DNA from 3 places in the Ensifer sp. ENS07 genome. Region 1 is predicted to be linked to each of the others. Evidence: predicted binding sites of a transcription regulator. Region 1 holds the regulator's gene; each other region holds the start of a gene.
What was found. The regulator PhoB, encoded in region 1, activates phosphate uptake and scavenging genes when phosphate is short. The targets are predictions, from matches to a motif close to TGTCATNNANCTGTCAT.
Positions count from the first base shown of each region.

Region 2: the regulator PhoB is predicted to act here: its motif matches at 2,994-3,010, upstream of IB277_RS26140 (DUF2794 domain-containing protein).
Region 3: the regulator PhoB is predicted to act here: its motif matches at 2,838-2,854, upstream of IB277_RS25950 (DUF1868 domain-containing protein).

Region 1 covers NZ_JACVBE010000004.1:456,701-463,162, forward strand. Annotated here, with positions in the region: gene pstC (phosphate ABC transporter permease subunit PstC) at 1-509, shown strand, start outside; gene pstA (phosphate ABC transporter permease PstA) at 506-1,828, shown strand; gene pstB (phosphate ABC transporter ATP-binding protein PstB) at 1,842-2,657, shown strand; gene phoU (phosphate signaling complex protein PhoU) at 2,708-3,421, shown strand; gene phoB (phosphate regulon transcriptional regulator PhoB) at 3,624-4,307, shown strand; gene IB277_RS17165 (GcrA family cell cycle regulator) at 4,376-4,897, opposite strand; gene IB277_RS17170 (aspartate aminotransferase family protein) at 5,319-6,462, shown strand, end outside.
Region 2 covers NZ_JACVBE010000010.1:193,725-200,186, forward strand. Annotated here, with positions in the region: gene IB277_RS26125 (ABC transporter permease) at 1-804, shown strand, start outside; gene IB277_RS26130 (Bax inhibitor-1/YccA family protein) at 1,026-1,772, shown strand; gene IB277_RS26135 (GNAT family N-acetyltransferase) at 1,896-2,450, shown strand; gene IB277_RS26140 (DUF2794 domain-containing protein) at 2,569-2,973, opposite strand; gene IB277_RS26145 (thioredoxin family protein) at 3,288-4,061, opposite strand; gene acnA (aconitate hydratase AcnA) at 4,267-6,462, opposite strand, start outside.
Region 3 covers NZ_JACVBE010000010.1:154,325-160,786, reverse strand. Annotated here, with positions in the region: gene phaR (polyhydroxyalkanoate synthesis repressor PhaR) at 1-425, shown strand, start outside; gene IB277_RS25965 (membrane protein) at 520-921, opposite strand; gene rpmF (50S ribosomal protein L32) at 1,079-1,264, opposite strand; gene IB277_RS25955 (glutathione S-transferase family protein) at 1,410-2,057, opposite strand; gene IB277_RS25950 (DUF1868 domain-containing protein) at 2,054-2,788, opposite strand; gene mtgA (monofunctional biosynthetic peptidoglycan transglycosylase) at 2,891-3,664, opposite strand; gene IB277_RS25940 (polyprenyl synthetase family protein) at 3,810-4,724, shown strand; gene hisC (histidinol-phosphate transaminase) at 4,729-5,784, shown strand; gene IB277_RS25930 (LysE family translocator) at 5,866-6,462, shown strand, end outside.

The sequences.
Region 1 (6,462 bases):
CCGCCCAGATGAACGGTCTCATGACCGGCAACTACCAGAACTTCATCCAGGCACAGAGCGTTCTGACGGCGGGCATCGTCATGGGCATCATGCTGATCCCATTCGTGTCGTCGCTGTCGGACGACATCATCACCCAGGTGCCGCGGGCACTTCGTGACGGCTCGCTCGGCCTTGGCGCCACCCGCTCGGAGACGGTCAAGAAGGTCATCCTTCCGGCAGCCCTCCCGGGCATCGTCGGCGCGCTGCTGCTCACCGCCTCGCGCGCCGTCGGCGAGACCATGATCGTGGTGCTGGCAGCCGGTGTGGCGGCCCGCATGCAGATCAATCCCTTCGAGCCGATGACGACGGTGACCGTTAAGATCGTCAACCAGCTGACAGGTGACCTCGAGTTCACCTCGCCGCAGACGCTGGTGGCCTTTGCACTGGGCATCACGCTCTTCGTCATCACGCTCGGCCTCAACATTTACGCGCTCTACATCGTGCGCAAATACCGGGAACAGTACGAATGACCGACATCGCTTCCCCGACCGTCCGGATCTCCGCCCGTCCCGCATCCGCCAAGCGCGATATCGGCATCAAGCGTCGCTATGCTGCCGAACGCCGGTTCCGCTTCTACGGCATGGCCGCGATCAGCACCGGTCTCTTCTTCCTGGCATTGCTGCTGTGGACCGTCTTTTCCAACGGCTACACCGCATTCCAGCAGACGACGATTACGCTGCCGATCGAATTCACCGAAAAGGTCATCGACCCCAAAGGCGAACGCGCGACCGACGGCAAGGTGCTGATGACCGCCAACTATCCGCTGTTGGTGCGCGACGCGCTCGTCAAGCAGCTCGGCATCGACGCCACCAAGCGGCCGCAGGTCAAGCAGGCGACCGACATGGTTTCCGCGAGCTCCCGCACGCTATTGCGCGACATGGTCGCCGCCGACCCGTCGATCATCGGCAAGACGGTTCCTGTCACGCTGCTGGCCGAGGCCAACATCGACTCCGCCTTCAAGGGCCAGATCGATCTCTCGGTCGATGAGGGCAAGCGCAAGGTCAAGGACCAGCAGGTGACCTGGATGAACGAGCTGGCGAGCGCCGGCATCCTGAAGAAGAGCTTCAACACCGGCATCTTCACCTTCGGCGCCTCCAGTCGTCCCGAAGCGGCAGGCGTCGGCGTCGCTGCCCTCGGCTCGCTCTACATGATGCTGATCGTGCTGGTGCTGTCGCTTCCGATCGGCGTCGCCGCCTCGATCTACCTCGAGGAGTTTGCGCCGAAGAACCGGCTGACCGACCTGATCGAGGTCAACATCAACAACCTCGCGGCCGTTCCGTCGATCGTCTACGGCCTCCTGGGTCTCGCCGTCTTCATCAACTTCGCCGGCATGCCGCGCTCGGCAGCCGTCGTCGGCGGCTTCGTGCTGACGTTGATGACCCTGCCGACGATCATCATCGCCACCCGTGCGGCGTTGAAGGCGGTCCCGCCGTCGATCCGCTCGGCGGCCCTCGGTCTCGGTGCGTCGAAGATGCAGACCATCTTCCACCACGTGCTGCCGCTGGCGATGCCGGGCATCCTGACCGGCACCATCATCGGTCTTGCCCACGCGCTTGGTGAAACCGCGCCGCTGCTCCTGATCGGCATGGTCGCCTTCGTCGTCGATTTTCCCGGTTCGCCGATGGAACCGTCGACGGCACTGCCGGTGCAGATCTACATGTGGGCCAATGAGGCGGAGCGCGCCTTCGTCGAGCGCACCTCCGGCGCAATCATCATTCTTCTCATCTTCCTGGTCGTCATGAACCTTGGAGCCATTCTGTTGCGACGTCGCTTTGAGCGCCGCTGGTAGTGAGGTAATTACTATGAACATCATGTCAGAAGCAGCAGTCGAGAAGGCTCTGGATCAGAAAATGAACACCGTGCCCTACAAGATGATCGGCAAGGATGTGTCGGTCTATTACGGCGAGAAGCGTGCGCTTTTCGACGTCAACCTCAACATCCGCGAGAACACGGTCACGGCGCTGATCGGTCCTTCGGGTTGCGGCAAGTCGACCTTCCTGCGCACGCTGAACCGCATGAACGACACGATCGAGAACTGCCGCGTCACCGGCAAGATCACGCTCGACGAGGACGACATCTACGACCCGACGATCGACGTCGTCGAACTGCGCGCCCGCGTCGGCATGGTCTTCCAGAAGCCGAACCCGTTCCCGAAGTCGATCTACGACAACGTCGCCTACGGCCCGCGGATTCACGGACTTGCCCGCACCAAGGCCGACTTTGACGAGGTGGTCGAGACCAGCCTGCAGAAGGCCGGTCTGTGGAACGAGGTAAAGGATCGTCTGCAGGAGCCCGGCACCGGCCTTTCCGGTGGTCAGCAGCAGCGTCTCTGCATCGCGCGTGCCGTCGCCGTCAGCCCGGAAGTCATCCTCATGGACGAGCCGTGCTCGGCTCTCGATCCGATCGCGACCGCCAAGGTCGAAGAGCTCATCCACGAGCTGCGCACGAACTTCACGATCGTCATCGTGACCCACTCGATGCAGCAGGCCGCCCGCGTTTCGCAGCGCACCGCCATGTTCCACCTCGGCAATCTCGTCGAGGAGAACGACACCGACAAGATGTTCACCAATCCGGATGACCAGCGCACCCAGGATTACATCATGGGCCGCTTCGGCTGAGGCCGCATAAGGCTGCAACAGTAACTGCAAAGCGCCCGTAAGGATCGACGATCATGTCCATGCATATCATGTCCGCCTATGACGAAGAACTGAAGTACCTGACGCGCCGCATCTCGGAGATGGGCGGCCTCGCCGAACAGATGGTCGCCGAGTCCGTTCGCGCGCTGGTCAACTCCGACCTGGCTCTCGCACAGAAGGTGATCTCGGACGACACCGTCCTCGACGACGCCGAGCGCCAGATCGGTGAGAAGGCGATCGTCACGATCGCCAAGCGTCAGCCGGTCGCCGCCGACCTGCGTGAGATCATGGGGTCGATCCGCATCGCCTCCGATCTGGAACGCGTCGGCGACCTTGGCAAGAACACCGCCAAGCGCGTGATCGCGGTCGCCGGCTCCGGCATTCCGCGCAAGCTCGCCCGTGGCCTCGAGCATCTGGCAGAGCTCGCTCTCGTCCAGCTCAAGGAAGTGCTCGACGTCTACGCCTCGCGCTCGCCGGAAAAGGCCAACAGCATCCGCGAGCGTGACGAGGAGATCGACGCGATCTACACCTCGCTGTTCCGCGAGCTCTTGACCTACATGATGGAAGATCCGCGCAACATCACGCCCTGCACGCATCTTCTGTTCTGCGCCAAGAACATCGAGCGCATCGGCGACCACGCGACCAATATCGCTGAGACGATCTATTACATGGCGACGGGTGCTCAGCCGGAAGGCGAGCGTCCGAAGGATGACACTACGTCGACGCTGGGCTCGGTCAACGACTGAGCGCCAAGCGCGCCGTAAGCATGCATGCCCTTTGAAATCTGATCCGGTCGCGGCTTCGGTCGCGGCCCCGAATTCCTGTATCTGAAGCATGCGGTTTTCGCCCCGCCTTTGAAAACGGCGGATGTGCTCCAGATTTAGAGTGTCTGAGCGCCGGCCGGGCCGATGAGCCCAAAGGCCGCCCGCGGTAAGGAGACGTTACCTGATGTTGCCAAAAATCGCCGTAGTCGAAGACGAAGAGGCGCTGAGCGTTCTGCTGCGTTACAATCTGGAAGCCGAGGGCTTCGACGTCGATACGATCCTGCGGGGCGACGAGGCGGAGATCCGGCTTCAGGAGCGGCTGCCCGACCTGCTTATCCTCGACTGGATGCTGCCCGGTGTTTCCGGCATTGAACTTTGCCGTCGGCTGCGCCAGCGTCCGGAGACCGAACGTCTGCCGATCATCATGCTGACGGCGCGCGGCGAGGAAAGCGAGCGCGTCCGGGGTCTGGCGACGGGTGCCGACGACTACGTGGTCAAGCCCTTCTCGACGCCGGAGCTGATGGCGCGCGTCAAGGCGATGCTGCGCCGGGCAAAGCCCGAGGTGCTGTCGACGCTGCTTCGCTGCGGCGACATCGAACTCGACCGCGAGACCCACCGCGTTCATCGCCGCAGCCGCGAAGTGCGCCTCGGCCCCACCGAGTTCCGTCTTCTGGAGTTCCTCATGTCCTCGCCGGGCCGCGTCTTCTCTCGCTCGCAGCTTCTGGATGGCGTCTGGGGGCATGACATCTATGTCGACGAGCGCACCGTCGACGTGCATGTCGGTCGTCTGCGCAAGGCTCTGAACTTCTCGAACATGCCCGACGTCATCCGCACCGTTCGCGGCGCCGGCTATTCGCTCGAAAGCTGAGCGGTCTGAAAGTCGCCAAGAAAAAAAGGGGCCGATCGGCCCCTTTTTTATTGATGCCGTCCAGCTTCTCAGCGGGCCCTGCGGCGCTCCCCCGACGGCTGGTAGGCCAGCCGCGCATGGAAGGTGCAGTAAGGCGAGGCTTCCGGGGAATCGTTGCCGCAGAAGTGAAACTCTTCCTTCAGCGGGTCGCCGATCGGCCACTTGCAGGTGCGCTCGGTGAGCTGGGTCAGCTCGAGGCGGCGCGACATCGGCACGACAACGTCGGTGCGGGTGCTGAAATCCTGCTCGGCAACGAGATCGACTTCGATTTCTTCCTTGAGAACGACAGCGCCGGCCGCGCGTGCAACCGGGCGGGTCGAAACGCGCGAAGCGTAGTTCGGTGCGCGCGGTGCCGAAGTCGGGCGCTTCGGACGGGCTGCTGTCGTGGTGCTGCCGCCGGCCTTGGCGCGACCTGGCAGGCTCAGGCGGTGAACCTTGCCGATGACAGCGTTACGGCTGACGCCGCCGAGCTGCGCCGCGATCTGGCTTGCGCTCAGGCCCTCGGACCAAAGCTTCTTCAGTTTCTCCACCCGCTCGTCAGTCCAGTTCATTTCTGCACTCTCCGTTCTCAGCGTTGGGGATGGCAGAATCCCTCACCGCACCCCGGCTAAACCCCGGGGTTGCAAACGCGATAACTCTTTTGGTGACTAGGTCCGCCGCATGCGTCTAGTAATTGAATGTTAACGTACTGACCGCTGGACTCTGTGGCAAGAGTCCCGGGAATCAGGCCGAATCGATTTCGTAGTTTTCCCCAACTTGCTCGGCCAGCGTTGCATTTTTGCAAGCCCTCCCGGACGATTTTTCTGCTGCCAGGAATCGACCCTTCATGTTGCGCTGCAAGGCTTGGTTTTGTTGACATTGCAGCGCGAAATGGGAATAGTGCCTGCGCCGCCGAAAGGCGGCATTTTTGATTTTTATCGGCCCGCGTGAGGCGCGGGATCGATGTCGATCTGGAGTGAAGGAGAGCCTCGCATGACTGCAACCACGCCGCTTTACGATACCTACATGCGCGCGCCGTTGCGTTTCGAGCGAGGAGAGGGCGCCTGGCTGATCGCTGAAGACGGCACGCGTTATCTCGATTTCGGTGCCGGCGTTGCCGTGAACTCGCTCGGCCACGCGCACCCGCACCTGGTCGAGGCGCTGAAGGCGCAGGCCGACAAGGTCTGGCACCTGTCCAACCTTTATGAAATTGCGGGCCAGGAAAGCCTCGGCCGCCGGCTGACGGCAGTGACCTTTGCCGACAAGGTCTTCTTCACCAATTCGGGCGCGGAAGCGCTGGAATGCGCCATCAAGACGGCACGGCGTTACCACTTCTCCAAGGGCCACCCGGAGAAGTTCCACGTCATCACCTTCGAAGGCGCCTTCCACGGCCGCACGATCGCGACGATCGCCGCCGGTGGTCAGCAGAAATACATCGAAGGTTTCGGGCCGAAGGCGCCGGGCTTCTACCAGGTTCCGTTCGGCGACATCGCCGCGGTCAAGAATGCGATCACCGAGGAAACCGCAGCGATCCTGATCGAGCCGATCCAGGGCGAGGGCGGCATCCGTCCGGCGACCAAGGAATTTATGCAGGAACTGCGCGCGCTTTGCGACGAGTTCGGCCTGCTCTTGATCCTCGACGAGGTCCAGACCGGCGTCGGCCGTACCGGCAAGCTGTTTGCCCATGAATGGGCGGATATCCGTCCGGATATCATGGCGGTCGCCAAGGGTATCGGCGGTGGCTTCCCGTTCGGCGCCTGCCTCGCGACTGAGGAAGCCGCATCTGGTATGGTGGCGGGCACGCATGGCTCCACATATGGCGGCAACCCGCTGGCCATGGCCGTCGGCAACGCCGTGCTCGACGTCGTTCTGGCCGACGGATTCCTGACGCATGTGCGCGATGTCGCGCTGGTCTTCCGCCAGGGCCTTGCGTCGCTCAAGGACCGTTTCCCTGATGTCATCGAGGACATCCGCGGCGACGGTTTGATGCTGGGCATCAAGGTGAAGGGCCCTTCGGCCGATCTGCTGAAGGAAATCCGCGGCGAAAAGCTCCTGGCCGTGCCGGCGGGCGAAAATGTGCTGCGTCTGCTGCCGCCGCTGACCGTGACGGCGGAAGAGGCGCGCGAGGGGCTCGCAC
Region 2 (6,462 bases), on a different contig from region 1:
CGCGGTATCACCTACGCCAAGAACAAGCCGGAGAATTCGACGCTGTCCGAAGGTGCCTGGTGGCCGGCCGACTACAGCGGCGAACCCCTGGTTTCCTTCTCGTCCGAGGAGGCCGGCGAACTCGGCCTGAAGATCGGCGATACGGTCACCGTCAATGTGCTCGGCCGCAACATCACCGCCAAGATTGCCAACTTCCGCAATGTCGAGTGGGAATCGCTGTCGATCAACTTCGTCATGGTGTTCTCGCCGAACACCTTTGCCGGCGCGCCGCATGCCTGGCTGGCGACTGTGATCGATCCGTCGGCGACGCCGGAAGAGGAGGCGGCGGTCCTGAAGGCCGTCACCAATGCCTATCCGACGATCACCAGCGTACGGGTGAAGGACGCTCTCGACATTGTGAATGGGCTGCTCGGTCAGCTGGCAACGGCGATCCGGGCGGCCGCGGCCGTGGCGCTCGTCGCCTCCGTGCTGGTGCTGGCCGGCGCGCTTGCGGCCGGCAACCGGGCGCGCGTCCATGATGCGGTGGTCCTGAAGACGCTGGGGGCAACGCGGGTGACGCTGATCAAGGCGTTCAGCTACGAATACGCGATCCTCGGTCTTGCAACCGCAGTTTTTGCGCTGTTTGCCGGCGGTATCGCCGCCTGGTTCGTCGTCAACCGCATCATGACGCTGCCGTCGAGCTTCCTGCCCGACGTGGCGATCGTGACGGTTGTGGCAGCGCTGGTGATGACGGTCGGCATCGGACTTGCCGGTACATGGCGCATTCTCGGGCAGAAGGCGGCGCCGGTCCTGCGCGAACTTTGACCGGGCCGAGTTAACCGTAAATCCCTATTGCGCCGGTCTGAATCGGTCCAGTGCAACGGAATCCGGGAGTGCCGGGTCTTGTGTGCAGCGGGTTTCGGCATCATATTTGTCCACAGGCATGCTGGAGCTCCGCAGCGGCGCCTGGGCGTGGAAGCTCATCTTCCAGGGCGATATTCGCCGCCCGACACCGTAACTTCCACCGGAGCTTGAATGAGGAAACAATGGCTGATCTGAGAAATTACCAAACCCGAATGTCGCCCGCCGGCGCTCAGGCGGGTGCCGTGATTGACGAAGGCCTTCGCGCATACATGCTGAAGGTCTACAACCTGATGGCGCTTGGTCTGGCGATCACTGGCGTCGCGGCCTACCTGGCCTTCCAAATGGCGTTTTCGGATGGCCAGCTGACTGCCTTCGGTGCTGCGATCTATACGAGCCCGCTGAAGTGGGTGGTGATGCTGGCGCCGCTGGCGCTCGTGTTCTTCATGAGCTTCCGCATCAATAGCATGAGCGTTTCTGCCGCGCAGACGACGTTCTGGATCTATGCGGCCCTGATGGGCCTGTCGCTGTCGTCGATCTTCCTGATCTACACCGGCCAGAGCATCGTTCAGACGTTCTTCGTGACGGCCGCCTCGTTCGGCGCCCTGTCGCTTTACGGCTACACCACGAAGAAGGACCTGTCCGGCATGGGCTCGTTCCTGATCATGGGTCTGTTCGGCGTCATCATCGCGTCGATCGTCAACATCTTCCTCGCCTCTTCGGCGCTCGCCTTCGCGATCAGCGTGATCGGCGTGCTGATCTTCGCTGGCCTCACCGCCTACGACACGCAGAAGATCAAGGAAATGTACTACGAAGCCGATGACAGCGCCGTTGCCGGCCGCAAGGCGATCATGGGCGCGCTGACGCTCTACCTCGACTTCATCAACCTGTTCATGTTCCTGCTCCAGTTCATGGGCAACCGGAACAACTAAGTCTGAACAGCACACGGAAAAGGCGGCTTCGGCCGCCTTTTTTGTTTGCTGAAGCAGCTTGAAAGCGTCCGGACTCCGTGGGAGTGAAAGGACGACGAAACCTTGGGATCAAAGTCTTTAGCCATGTCCCTGACCCTGCGCGACGCCACCCTGGCCGATCTTCCCGTCATCACCGAGATCTATCGCGAATCCGTGTTGCACGGGGTTGCGACCTACGAGATCAACCCGCCATCCGAAAAGGAGATGCGGGCGCGGTTCGAAACGATCATCGGCAGCGGCTACCCGTACATGGTTGCGGTAGACGCGGGCGGGACGATCATCGGCTATGCCTACGCATCCGGCTTCCGCACGCGCACGGCCTATCGCTTCCTGGTCGAGGATTCCATCTACCTGGCGCCGGAAGCGCGCGGCAAGGGTGCCGGCAAGGCGCTGCTGGTCGAACTCGTCCGGCGTTGCACGGAACTCGGCTTCCGCCAGATGGTCGCGGTGATCGGCGGTGCCCATCCGGCCTCGATCGCCGTGCACCGGTCGCTCGGCTTCGAACTCCAGGGCACGATGAAAGCGACCGGCTTCAAGCATGGCCGCTGGCTCGACACGACGATCATGCAGCTCGCGCTCGGCGAGGGCCAGGCGACCGACCCGCCGGAAGACGTCTATCCGGACACCCTCTACCAGTGACCATCGCTTGCTGAAGAATGTCAGTCGGCGAAGCGCCTCGCAGCGCGCCGTAGGCAGGTCGTGCCGTTGCTGCCCGTGACGTCGGCGTGCGTCTCCTGATGGCACCCTTTCCCGCTGGTCAGGTTTCCACCAGCCTCAGCACCTTGTCGAATACCTTGAGCACCTGGGCGAGCTCGTGACCGCGCTTCAGGATCGTGCCGTGAATGTTCAGCACGCTATAGGCGCCCTGTTTCGCGGCCAGTTTCGGGTTCTTCTCGATCCGGTAGAGCGGCATTTCGCCCGAACGCTTGAACACTGAGAAGACCGCGCGGTCCCTCAGGTGGTCGATCGCGTAGTCCCGCCACTCGCCTTCGCCGACCATACGGCCGTAGACCCACAGGATCTGATCCAATTCGCGACGATGGAAAGTGATGGGGGGAGCGTTCTTGGCGTTCTTGTATTCGTGTAGATCGATGACCACTTCGGAAGTGGTCTCGCGCTGATGGCGCGCCTCGCCTTGCGGCAAATCCGGCTCATCGGTCATCGGCAATCCGGCCTTCTGTTGTGACAGAACGATTACAGTGTGCCTGACACGAGCCGAAAAGCAAGCTGGAAGCCATGGGACGATGAGGTCATTTCTTGCCTCTGCCCCATTTCAGTCAAACCGGCGCCCCAATTCATCGCAAAACTCGCGGGCGCTGACGGACAGAGTCGTTGCCACCGTATGTCCGGTCAGATCGTCATGCTGCGGGAGTTCACCGAACGCAGTTATGGCCGGTTCGGTCCGGTAACTTCGAACCCTCAGCCCCAGCCCCTCGATGCTGCCGGGCCGAACCAACCCCTTGCGCTTCGCCGTCCCTACAATTTGCCCTGAGGGCCGGCGAGCACGGCCGCAGCGCCGATGATGGCACCCGGCGTTTCCTTGTCCTTCATCGATTGCAGCAGGATCGCGCAGCCGCTGTTTCCCGGGCGCTCGGTCAGCACCGTCGCCGGCAGCGTGAAGGACGCGGGCTGGCCGTCCCACATGCCGATCGTCTGTATGTCACGCACCGCATGCCAATAGGGGACTTCCTTGCCGCGGTTCTCCCCCTTCTCCATCTTCACGATCTTGGCGCGGTCGAAATAGACGACGACGACGTTGGCCTTGCCGATGCCGCTACCGATGGTGATCTGGATTTCTTCGCCGAGGATCTTGGCGCCGACGGGAACGGCAAGCCCTTTGCCTTCCGCCTTCATCGTTTCCAGCCGCGTCTTGATTGCCTGCAGATTGCCGCCGTTCAAGTGGTCGCGGCCATTCAGGATCGCCTGGGGCGTGTAGACGCCGTTGCGCCCGAGCATGCGCGCATAGGCATATTGCCGCTCGGTGTTTTCCTTCGATGCCAGCGTGTCGGCCCAGCCGAGATAGTTCCAGTAGTCGACGTGATAGGCGAGCGCCACCACATCGCCCTCGTCGACCAGCGACTTCAGCGCCGCATCCGCCGGCGGACAGGACGAACAGCCCTGGCTGGTGAACAGTTCGACAACGCCCTTGACCGCCTGTTTCTCCTGCGCCCCGGCAGGGGCACCGGCGGCTGCGAGCAGCCCGAAAGCCAGTGCAACAGGGCGAATGAAAGAACGGTCTGCGGATGTCATGGCGTCACTTCGTTACCGGCCGTCGGCCTACTCCTTGTGGGGGAGTTCACTACATACGACGCCCCTGCATCAACGGGAAGTCACGTTGGAGTGAGGTGGCAAGTGAGCGCGACCCGGCACCGGATCGTCGGCAGGTGCACCTCAAAGAAAGAGCCGGGGCGCCTTTCGGCGTCCCGGCTCCGGAGCCTCGTATGCGCTCGCGCGATTAGGCGGCGAGGTCGCGCAGAACCGTCTGCAGGATGCCACCGTTGTTGACGTAGGTCACTTCATCCAGCGTATCGATACGGCAGACGAGCGGCACATCTTTCACGCTGCCGTCGCCGTAGGTTACCTTGGCAACGCGCTTTTCGCGCGGCTGGACATTGGCGAGGTTTTCGATCGTGACGATCTCATCGCCCTTGAGGCCAAGCGATTCCCAGGTCGTGCCTTCCTCGAAGACGAAGGGAATGACACCCATGCCGACGAGGTTCGAGCGGTGGATACGCTCGAAGGACTGCGCGATGACGGCCTTGACGCCGAGCAGGTTGGTGCCCTTGGCAGCCCAGTCGCGCGACGAACCGTTGCCGTATTCGACGCCGGCGAAGATGACGAGCGGAACGCCCTCTTCCTTGTACTGCATGGCGGCGTCGTAAATCGACATCTCTTCCTTGGACGGATAGTGGATGGTGTAGCCACCTTCCTTGCCGTTCGGGCCGAGCATGTGGTTGCGGATGCGGATGTTGGCAAACGTGCCGCGCATCATCACCTCATGGTTGCCACGACGCGTGCCGTACTGGTTGAAGTCGGCAACGCCGACGCCGTGACCGATGAGGTAGGCACCGGCCGGCGAGGCCGCCTTGATCGAACCGGCCGGCGAGATGTGGTCGGTGGTGATCTTGTCGCCGAAGAGACCAAGCACGCGGGCGCCCTTGATGTCGGAGATGCCCGAACCGGACTTGCCCATGCCGACGAAGTAGGGCGGGTTCTGCACGTAGGTCGAACCGTCGTCCCAGGCATAGGTCTGGCCCGGAGGAACCTGAACGGCCTGCCAGTTTTCGTCGCCCTTGAACACGTCGGCGTACTTGGTCGCGTAAAGTTCGCGGGTGACGTACTTGAAGATGAACTCCTGGATTTCCTTGGAGGTCGGCCAGATGTCCTTGAGGAAGACCGGCTTGCCGTCCTGGTCTTCGCCGAGCGGCTCGTTGGTCAGGTCCTTCTGGACGGAACCTGCAAGCGCGTAGGCGACGACGAGCGGCGGCGAAGCGAGGTAGTTCGCCTGGACGTCCGGCGAGATGCGGCCTTCGAAGTTACGGTTGCCCGAAAGAACGCCGGCGGCGATCAGGCCCTTGTCGTTGATCGTCTTCGAGATCGGGGCCGGCAGCGGGCCGGAGTTGCCGATGCAGGTCGTGCAGCCGAAGCCGACGAGGTTGAAGCCGAGCGCGTCGAGGTCCTTCTGCAGGCCGGACTTGGCGAGGTATTCGCCGACGACCTGCGATCCCGGTGCGAGCGAGGTCTTGACCCACGGCTTGGACTTCAGGCCCTTGGCGACCGCGTTGCGGGCGAGCAGGCCGGCAGCGATCAGGACCGACGGGTTGGAGGTGTTGGTGCAGGACGTGATCGCAGCGATGGCAACGTCGCCATGGCCGAGATCGAAATCGGTACCTTCGACGGCATAGCGGTTCGAAAGCTGGCCCGGCTTCTTGTAGTCGCCTTCAAGCGAGGTTGCGAAGCCCGATGCGATGCTTTCGAGCGGGATGCGGCCTTCCGGACGCTTCGGGCCAGCCATGGCCGGAACGACGTCGCCGAGGTCGAGTTCGAGCGTGTCGGTGAAGACGAGCTCGGAACCGTCACCGTCACGCCACATGCCCTGAGCCTTGGAATAGGCTTCGACGAGAGCGATGCGCTGCTCTTCACGGCCGGACATGGTGAGGTAGTTGATGGTTTCGCTGTCGACCGGGAAGAAGCCGCAGGTGGCACCGTATTCCGGACCCATGTTGCCGATGGTGGCGCGGTCGGCGAGCGTCATGTTGTCGAGGCCCGGGCCGAAGAATTCGACGAACTTCGAGACAACGCCCTTCTTGCGCAGCATCTGCACGACCATAAGCACGAGGTCGGTCGCGGTGACGCCTTCCTTGAGCTTGCCGGTGAGCTTGAAGCCGATGACCTCAGGCAGGAGCATGGAGACCGGCTGGCCGAGCATGGCAGCTTCCGCTTCGATGCCGCCCACGCCCCAGCCGAGAACGCCGAGACCGTTGATCATGGTGGTGTGGCTGTCGGTGCCGACGCAGGTGTCCGGGTAGGCGGTGACGACGCCATCTTCTTCACGGGTCCAGACGGTCTGGCCCAGATACTCCAGATTGACCTGGTGACAGATGCCGGTGCCGGGCGGAACGACGCGGAAGTTCTTGAACGCCTGCTGGCC
Region 3 (6,462 bases), on a different contig from region 1:
ACATCACCCATTCCGTGCTGACGCAGATCATCTTCGAGCAGGAGTCCAAGACCGGCAACACGCTGCTGCCGATCTCCTTCCTGCGCCAGCTGATCTCGTTCTACGGCGACCAGATGCAGATGGTGGTGCCGAGCTATCTCGAACACTCGATGCAGGCTTTCACCGAGCAGCAGTCGCAGATGCGCGAGCAGATCAACAAGGCCTTCGGCGACACGCCGCTCGGCAAAAACCTGCAGGTTCCGCTGCAACTTGTCGAAGAGCAGGTGCGTCGCAACACCGAGATGTTCCATCAGGCCATGCAGATGTTTTCGCCCTTCATCACCGCGCCGCCCGTGAAGGAAACAAAGAAGGCCGAAGCCAAGGATATCGACGAGCTGAAGGAGCAGCTTCGCGCGCTCCAGACCAAGCTCGACAATCTCGGCTAAGCAGGACCACCAGGCAGGAATGCGGTTCCTGCCTTCACCTCACCTGAACAGAGATCGCGGAAATCGGGGCGGCGTCGCCCCGAACCGTCTGGACCTAGAGGCCGATCGACACGTCCCGGCCGGCCGAGCGCATCGATACGGCAAAGCCGGCGATAACATCGATGAAGCTGATGGTCATCAGGATGAAGAAGAGCTGCGTTGCCGCCGGTGCGAGCAGCAGAAATTCGATCAAAAAGACGATGAACAGGATCATCGAGAGCAGATGATCCATCAGTGCGCGGCTGCTCGTGCGCGTCGCTTTCAGCAATTCGACGAAGAGCAGCAGCAGGGCGCCGACGATCAGAAGGTCGCCGAAGCGCATCGTCCAGGTCGCGCCTGATAGCATGGAGAGCGACACCATGTCGGCGTTCAGGCCGGCGAGGCCGCCGAACATTCCGATCATCGCGAGATTGTAGATTGCAAAAGGTAGGATCAGCAGCGGTATGGCAGCAAGCATCAGAACTCCTTGACCGCGTTTATGGTGGACCATGTATATGCGGCGTCGTCACGCAAGGCGCCAGCGATACCACGGCGTCCAAGCAAGATCATGTCAGATGCAAAACAAAAGGGCCGGCAGAGCCAGCCCTTTGAACCTAATCCGCGAACGGAAACGCTTATGCGCTTTCCTTCGGGGTCAGAACCTGACGGCCACGGTACATGCCGGTCTTCAGGTCGATGTGGTGCGGGCGACGCAGTTCGCCGGAGTTCTTGTCTTCGACGTAGGTCGGGGTCTTCAGAGCGTCAGCCGAACGGCGCATGCCACGCTTGGACGGGCTCGTTTTTCTTTTAGGTACAGCCATTTCATTCTCCACTTATCGGGCAAACACTGTTCAGCAGCCGAAATGGCCGTGTAAAACAGATGTTAATCACGGAAATTTGGCGCGCTTATACATGGACAACTGCCGTTTGACCAGTCCCCACGGGCAATTTTTCGACTCGACCTTTTCAGACCTCGTCTTCGGCGACGACCCACGGCTCTGCGCGGGCGGCCTCCTCCCATTTCAGGAACGCCGGATGTGCCTTCACGCGGTTCATGTAGCCGAGCGTTTCTCGATCCGCAACGAGATCGTAGACGTCGAAGCGGTTAACCACAGGCGCGTACATCGCATCGGCCGCGCTGAAGGACCCGAAGAGGAACGGGCCACCGGAACGCGCAAGCGCCTCCGTCCAGATCTGCTCGATACGTGCCACGTCCGCGCGGACGTCCGCGCCAACGTCCAGCGCCTGCTTTGGCCGACGGATGTTCATCGGGCAGGCACCACGCAGAGCGCGAAAACCGGACAGCATCTCCATCGAATAGCTGCGCGCCCGGGCGCGCGCCTGAGGGTCGGCCGGCCACAGCCCGGCGTCGGGAAAGAGTTCGGCGACATATTCGATGATCGCCAGCGATTCCCAGATAAGCAGGTCCCCGTGGCGCAGCAGCGGCACCTTTCCGGTCGGCGAGATCGCCCGGATCTCCGGATTGCCGGCGGCGAAATCGAACGGAATGACCACGTCCGAGAAATCGATGCCGACTGCCGTCATCGCGATCCATGGCCGCATCGACCAGGACGAATAGTTCTTGTTGCCGACATAGAGTGTAAGTCCGGTCATTTCTGTTCCTTGATTGCTGGTCTCTCCGAGAAAACGATCAGTTCCTCGAAATGGTTCATGTCCTCGAACGAGCAGAAGGCCGGCGGATCGAGCGCGATCACCGGCGCCTGCTCGCGCAGAAAAGCGAGCTGCTCGTCCAGCATCGCCTGCCAGCGCGGCAGCGCCGCATCGTCGAGCCAGTCGACGGGGTAAGCATAGGTGATGTGGAATTGGTAGTCGTCATGATCCGGATGGCGATAGCCGAAGGCTTCCGCGAAAGCGTCGCGCCAGGCCTTGAGACAGGCGCGGTCGGCGGCACCGTCGCCTTCGAGCGCAAGGCCCGTCGGCGTGATCTCGGTCACGCGGGCGCGGAACTGCTCCAGCGGCGCAAAATGCGCAAGCCGTTCGCGGTAGTGCGCCGTCATCACCTCGATCGGCGTATCGAGCGGCATGTCGGCCGGCCAGTAAGGGAGCTTCCGGCGGTGTTCGATGATGCCCTGGAAGATCGTCATGTGCAGGCTGGACGGGTGGGTAAAGGCGAACTGCCCCGCCTCGGGCATCGCCATCACCCGGTCGCGCACCGCAAGCACGGCGGCCTCGGACGGCGATCCGGCGGCAACGTGAGACACAACCGTGTTGCCCGGTTCCGAAAGGAACTGGCCTTCGGTGTTGTAGCGCGTTCCGAGATGTCTCGGCGGGGCATCGTTGGCGCTACGGCCAAGGGCGAAAAGCGAGGGGGAAATCAAGGTCATGGAGCAATCGGGCCTTTCGAAGGGAGAGAGGCCCAGATGGCAGAACTCTACTACGCGAGCATGACATCGCCCAGCGAGCGCATCCAATGAAAAGGTCTGATCCTAGTTATAAAGGCAGGTGATGTAACCGCCGGAGCGGCTGGCGCGGCGCTCGATCAGGTTCGCCAGGCGCTTGAGCCCGCGGCCGGGTTTTCCGGCGTTGCGCTCCTTCGGATTGGGCAGCGAGACCGCAAGCAGCGCCGCCTGCCGGCGCGAGAGCTTCGACGCCGAAACCCCGAAATGATGGCGGGCGGCCGCCTCGATACCATAGATCCCGTCGCCCCATTCGGCGATGTTCAGATAGATCTCCATCATCCGCCGCTTGCTCCACACGAAGTCGGCGGCGACCGCCAGCGGCAGTTCCATGCCCTTGCGCAGGAAGGAGCGACCGTTCCAGAGATAGAGGTTCTTGACCGTCTGCATCGGAATGGTGCTCGCGCCGCGGGTGGATTCCCCTTCGAGCGCATCCTCGACCACGCCCCGCATCTGGCCCCAGTCGACGCCGTCATGGGCGCAAAACTGCCCGTCCTCCGACATCATCACCGACTGCACTAGAACCGGGGCGATATCATCGAACTCGACCCATTGCCGATCGTAGCCGCGCAGCAGCACGAGATCGCGCAGCATGAGCGTCGAGACGGGATGGATGAACTCCACCAGGTAGAGAACGATCAGCGCGTAGGGAAGGACGAGAAAGCCCAGAACAGCCAGGACGATCTGGCGGCGACGCGTGCGCAACGTCCGGCGAAGCGAAGACCAGCGACTGGAAGGCAATTCGCCCTCCTCGCGCGCTTCCGGAACGACGTTCGCGGCCTGACTGTTCACCTCGCTGTCCATCCGCTTCTCTTAGTGCATGCGCAGGCAGAGTTGAACGGGCTTTCTGGCAAAAGGCAAGGCGCGGAGAAGGCTGTCCCAGGGAAAGCGCGCGGCTGCGACACGAATCCCCGTTGAAAGCCCTCTTCGCCCATGTCAAAGAGCGCGCATGAGCCAGGACACATCGCCTTTTACCCGTCGCCTCGCCACCAATGCCCGCACCGTCGAGGGTCTGCTGGAACGTCTGCTCGGCCAGACGACGGAAGCCGACGAAATCGCCCGGCCGGCAAACCTGCTCGCGGCCATGCGCCACGGCGTGCTGAACGGCGGCAAGCGTCTGCGCCCCTTCCTGGTGATCGAATGCGCCGATCTGCTCGGCGGCAATCGCGATGCGGCCTTGCGCGTCGGCGCGGCACTCGAATGCGTGCATTGCTATTCGCTGGTCCATGACGACCTGCCGGCGATGGACGACGACGACATGCGCCGCGGCCAGCCGACCGTGCACAGGGCCTTCGATGAGGCGACGGCGATTCTTGCCGGCGACAGCCTGCTGACCTTCGCCTTCGATATCATCGCAGCACCCGAGACAGCGCTTTCGGATGCGCAGAAGGTGGAACTGATCCTGGCGCTCGGACGCGCCGCCGGCCACGGCGGCATGGCCGGCGGACAGGCGCTCGACCTGGCCGCGGAAAAGTCGCCACCGGACGAGGCCGGGATCGTCACGCTGCAGGCGATGAAGACAGGTGCCCTGATCCGCTTTGCCTGCGAGGCTGGCGCCATCGTCGCCGGCGCTTCGAAGGAGGACCGCGCGCGGCTTCGCGCCTTCGGCGAAAAGATCGGCCTTGCCTTCCAGCTTGCCGACGACCTGCTCGACCTTACCGCGGATGCGGAGACCATGGGCAAGGCAACCGGCAAGGACGCCGCCCGTGGCAAGGGCACGCTGGTCGCGCTCAACGGCCAGACCTGGGCGGAAGACCGGCTGGAGCAACTGGTCGTCGAAGCCGAAGCGCTGCTTGCGCCCTATGGAGCGCGCTCGGCCATTCTCGTCGAAGCCGCCCGTTTCATCGCCAATCGCAGGAGCTAGATCCATGAGCAAATACTGGTCGCCGATCGTCTCCAAGCTGAAGCCCTACGTGCCTGGCGAACAGCCGCGCATCGCCAACCTGGTGAAGCTCAACACCAACGAATGCCCCTACGGTCCGTCTGAGAAGGTGCTCGACGCGATCGCCGCGGCAGCGAGCAGCGATCTTCGCCTTTATCCGGACCCGCTGGCGCTGAAGCTGCGCCAGGCCATCGCCGTACGCTATGGCGTGACCGCCGAAGAAGTCTTCGTCGGCAACGGCTCGGACGAGGTGCTGGCGCACATCTTCGCCGGCTTGCTGAAGCACGACGCGCCGCTGCTCTATCCGGATATCTCCTACAGCTTCTATTCGACCTATGCGCGGCTCTTCGAGATCGACACGGTCGAGATCCCGCTCAGCGATCGCTTCGAGATCGATCTCGCCGACTACGACCGGCCCTGCGGCGCCATCATCCTGCCGAACCCGAATGCCCCGACCGGCATCGCTTTGCCGCTCGCCGACATCGAGCGGCTGGTCGCAAGCCATCCGGACCAGCCCGTCGTCATCGACGAGGCCTATGTCGATTTCGGCGGCCAGTCGGCCGCAGAACTGGTTTCGAAATACGAGAACCTCTTGGTCGTCCAGACCTTCTCCAAGTCGCGCGCACTTGCGGGCTTGCGCGTCGGCTTCGCCATTGGCCAGCGCCCGCTGATCGAGGCGCTGGAGCGGGTGAAGGACAGCTTCAACTCCTATCCGCTCGGCCGCCCGGCCCAGGCCGGCTCCATCGCAGCGATCGAGGATGAAACCTGGTTCGAGGAGACTCGCGCCAAGATCATCGCGTCGCGCGACCGGCTCACGGCCGAACTGACAGCGCGCGGCTTCGAGGTGCTGCCTTCGTCGGCAAACTTCGTTTTCGCACGGCATCCCGGCCATCGCGGAGAAACGCTGGTGAAGGCGCTCCGCGAGCGCGCCGTGCTGGTGCGCCATTTCGCCAAGCCGCGCATCTCCGATTTCCTGCGCATCACCATCGGCACCGATGCCGAATGCGCGCGCCTGATCGAGGCGCTAGACGAGATCCTCTAAGTTGTCTCGGTGACATTTCGCTGTTTCAAACCGGCGACGAACTGATCTAGCCTCCGGCGACCGAGCCGGAGCTTTTCTCGCATGTTCGACCTGACGCCCTATCTGCCGCAGCTTCTCATTGCCTGGACCGCCTATCTGATCGCGACCGCATCGCCGGGGCCGGCGATCCTGGCGATCATCACCACCTCGGTCAGCCAGGGACGAAAGGCGGGCCTGGCGCTTGCCCTTGGCGTTCTGACGGGAAGTTACACCTGGGCAATGCTGACGGCCTCCGGTCTCTCGGCGCTGATCCGCGCCTATGGCCACGCGATCATCGTCTTGAAGATCGCCGGCGCCTGCTATCTCTTCTGGCTCGCCTATAACGCACTGCGCGCCGCCATGCGCAGCGACAAGAGCGCGATCGTACCGACGGCAAAGGTGCAGACCTCGCTGAAGCGGCTCTATCTCAAGGGGCTCGGCATCCACCTGACGAACCCCAAGGCGATCTTCTCCTGGATCATGCTGGTGTCACTCGGCATGCCCGCGGGCGCGCCGGTCGGCGTTACCGCCACTTTTATCGGCGGCTGCATGGTCTTGGGTCTGATGACCTTCTGCGGCTTTGCGATCGTCTTCTCGCTCACGCCGGTACACCGCGCTTATCTGAAGTCCAGGCGGCTGATCGAAAGCCTGATGGCCGGT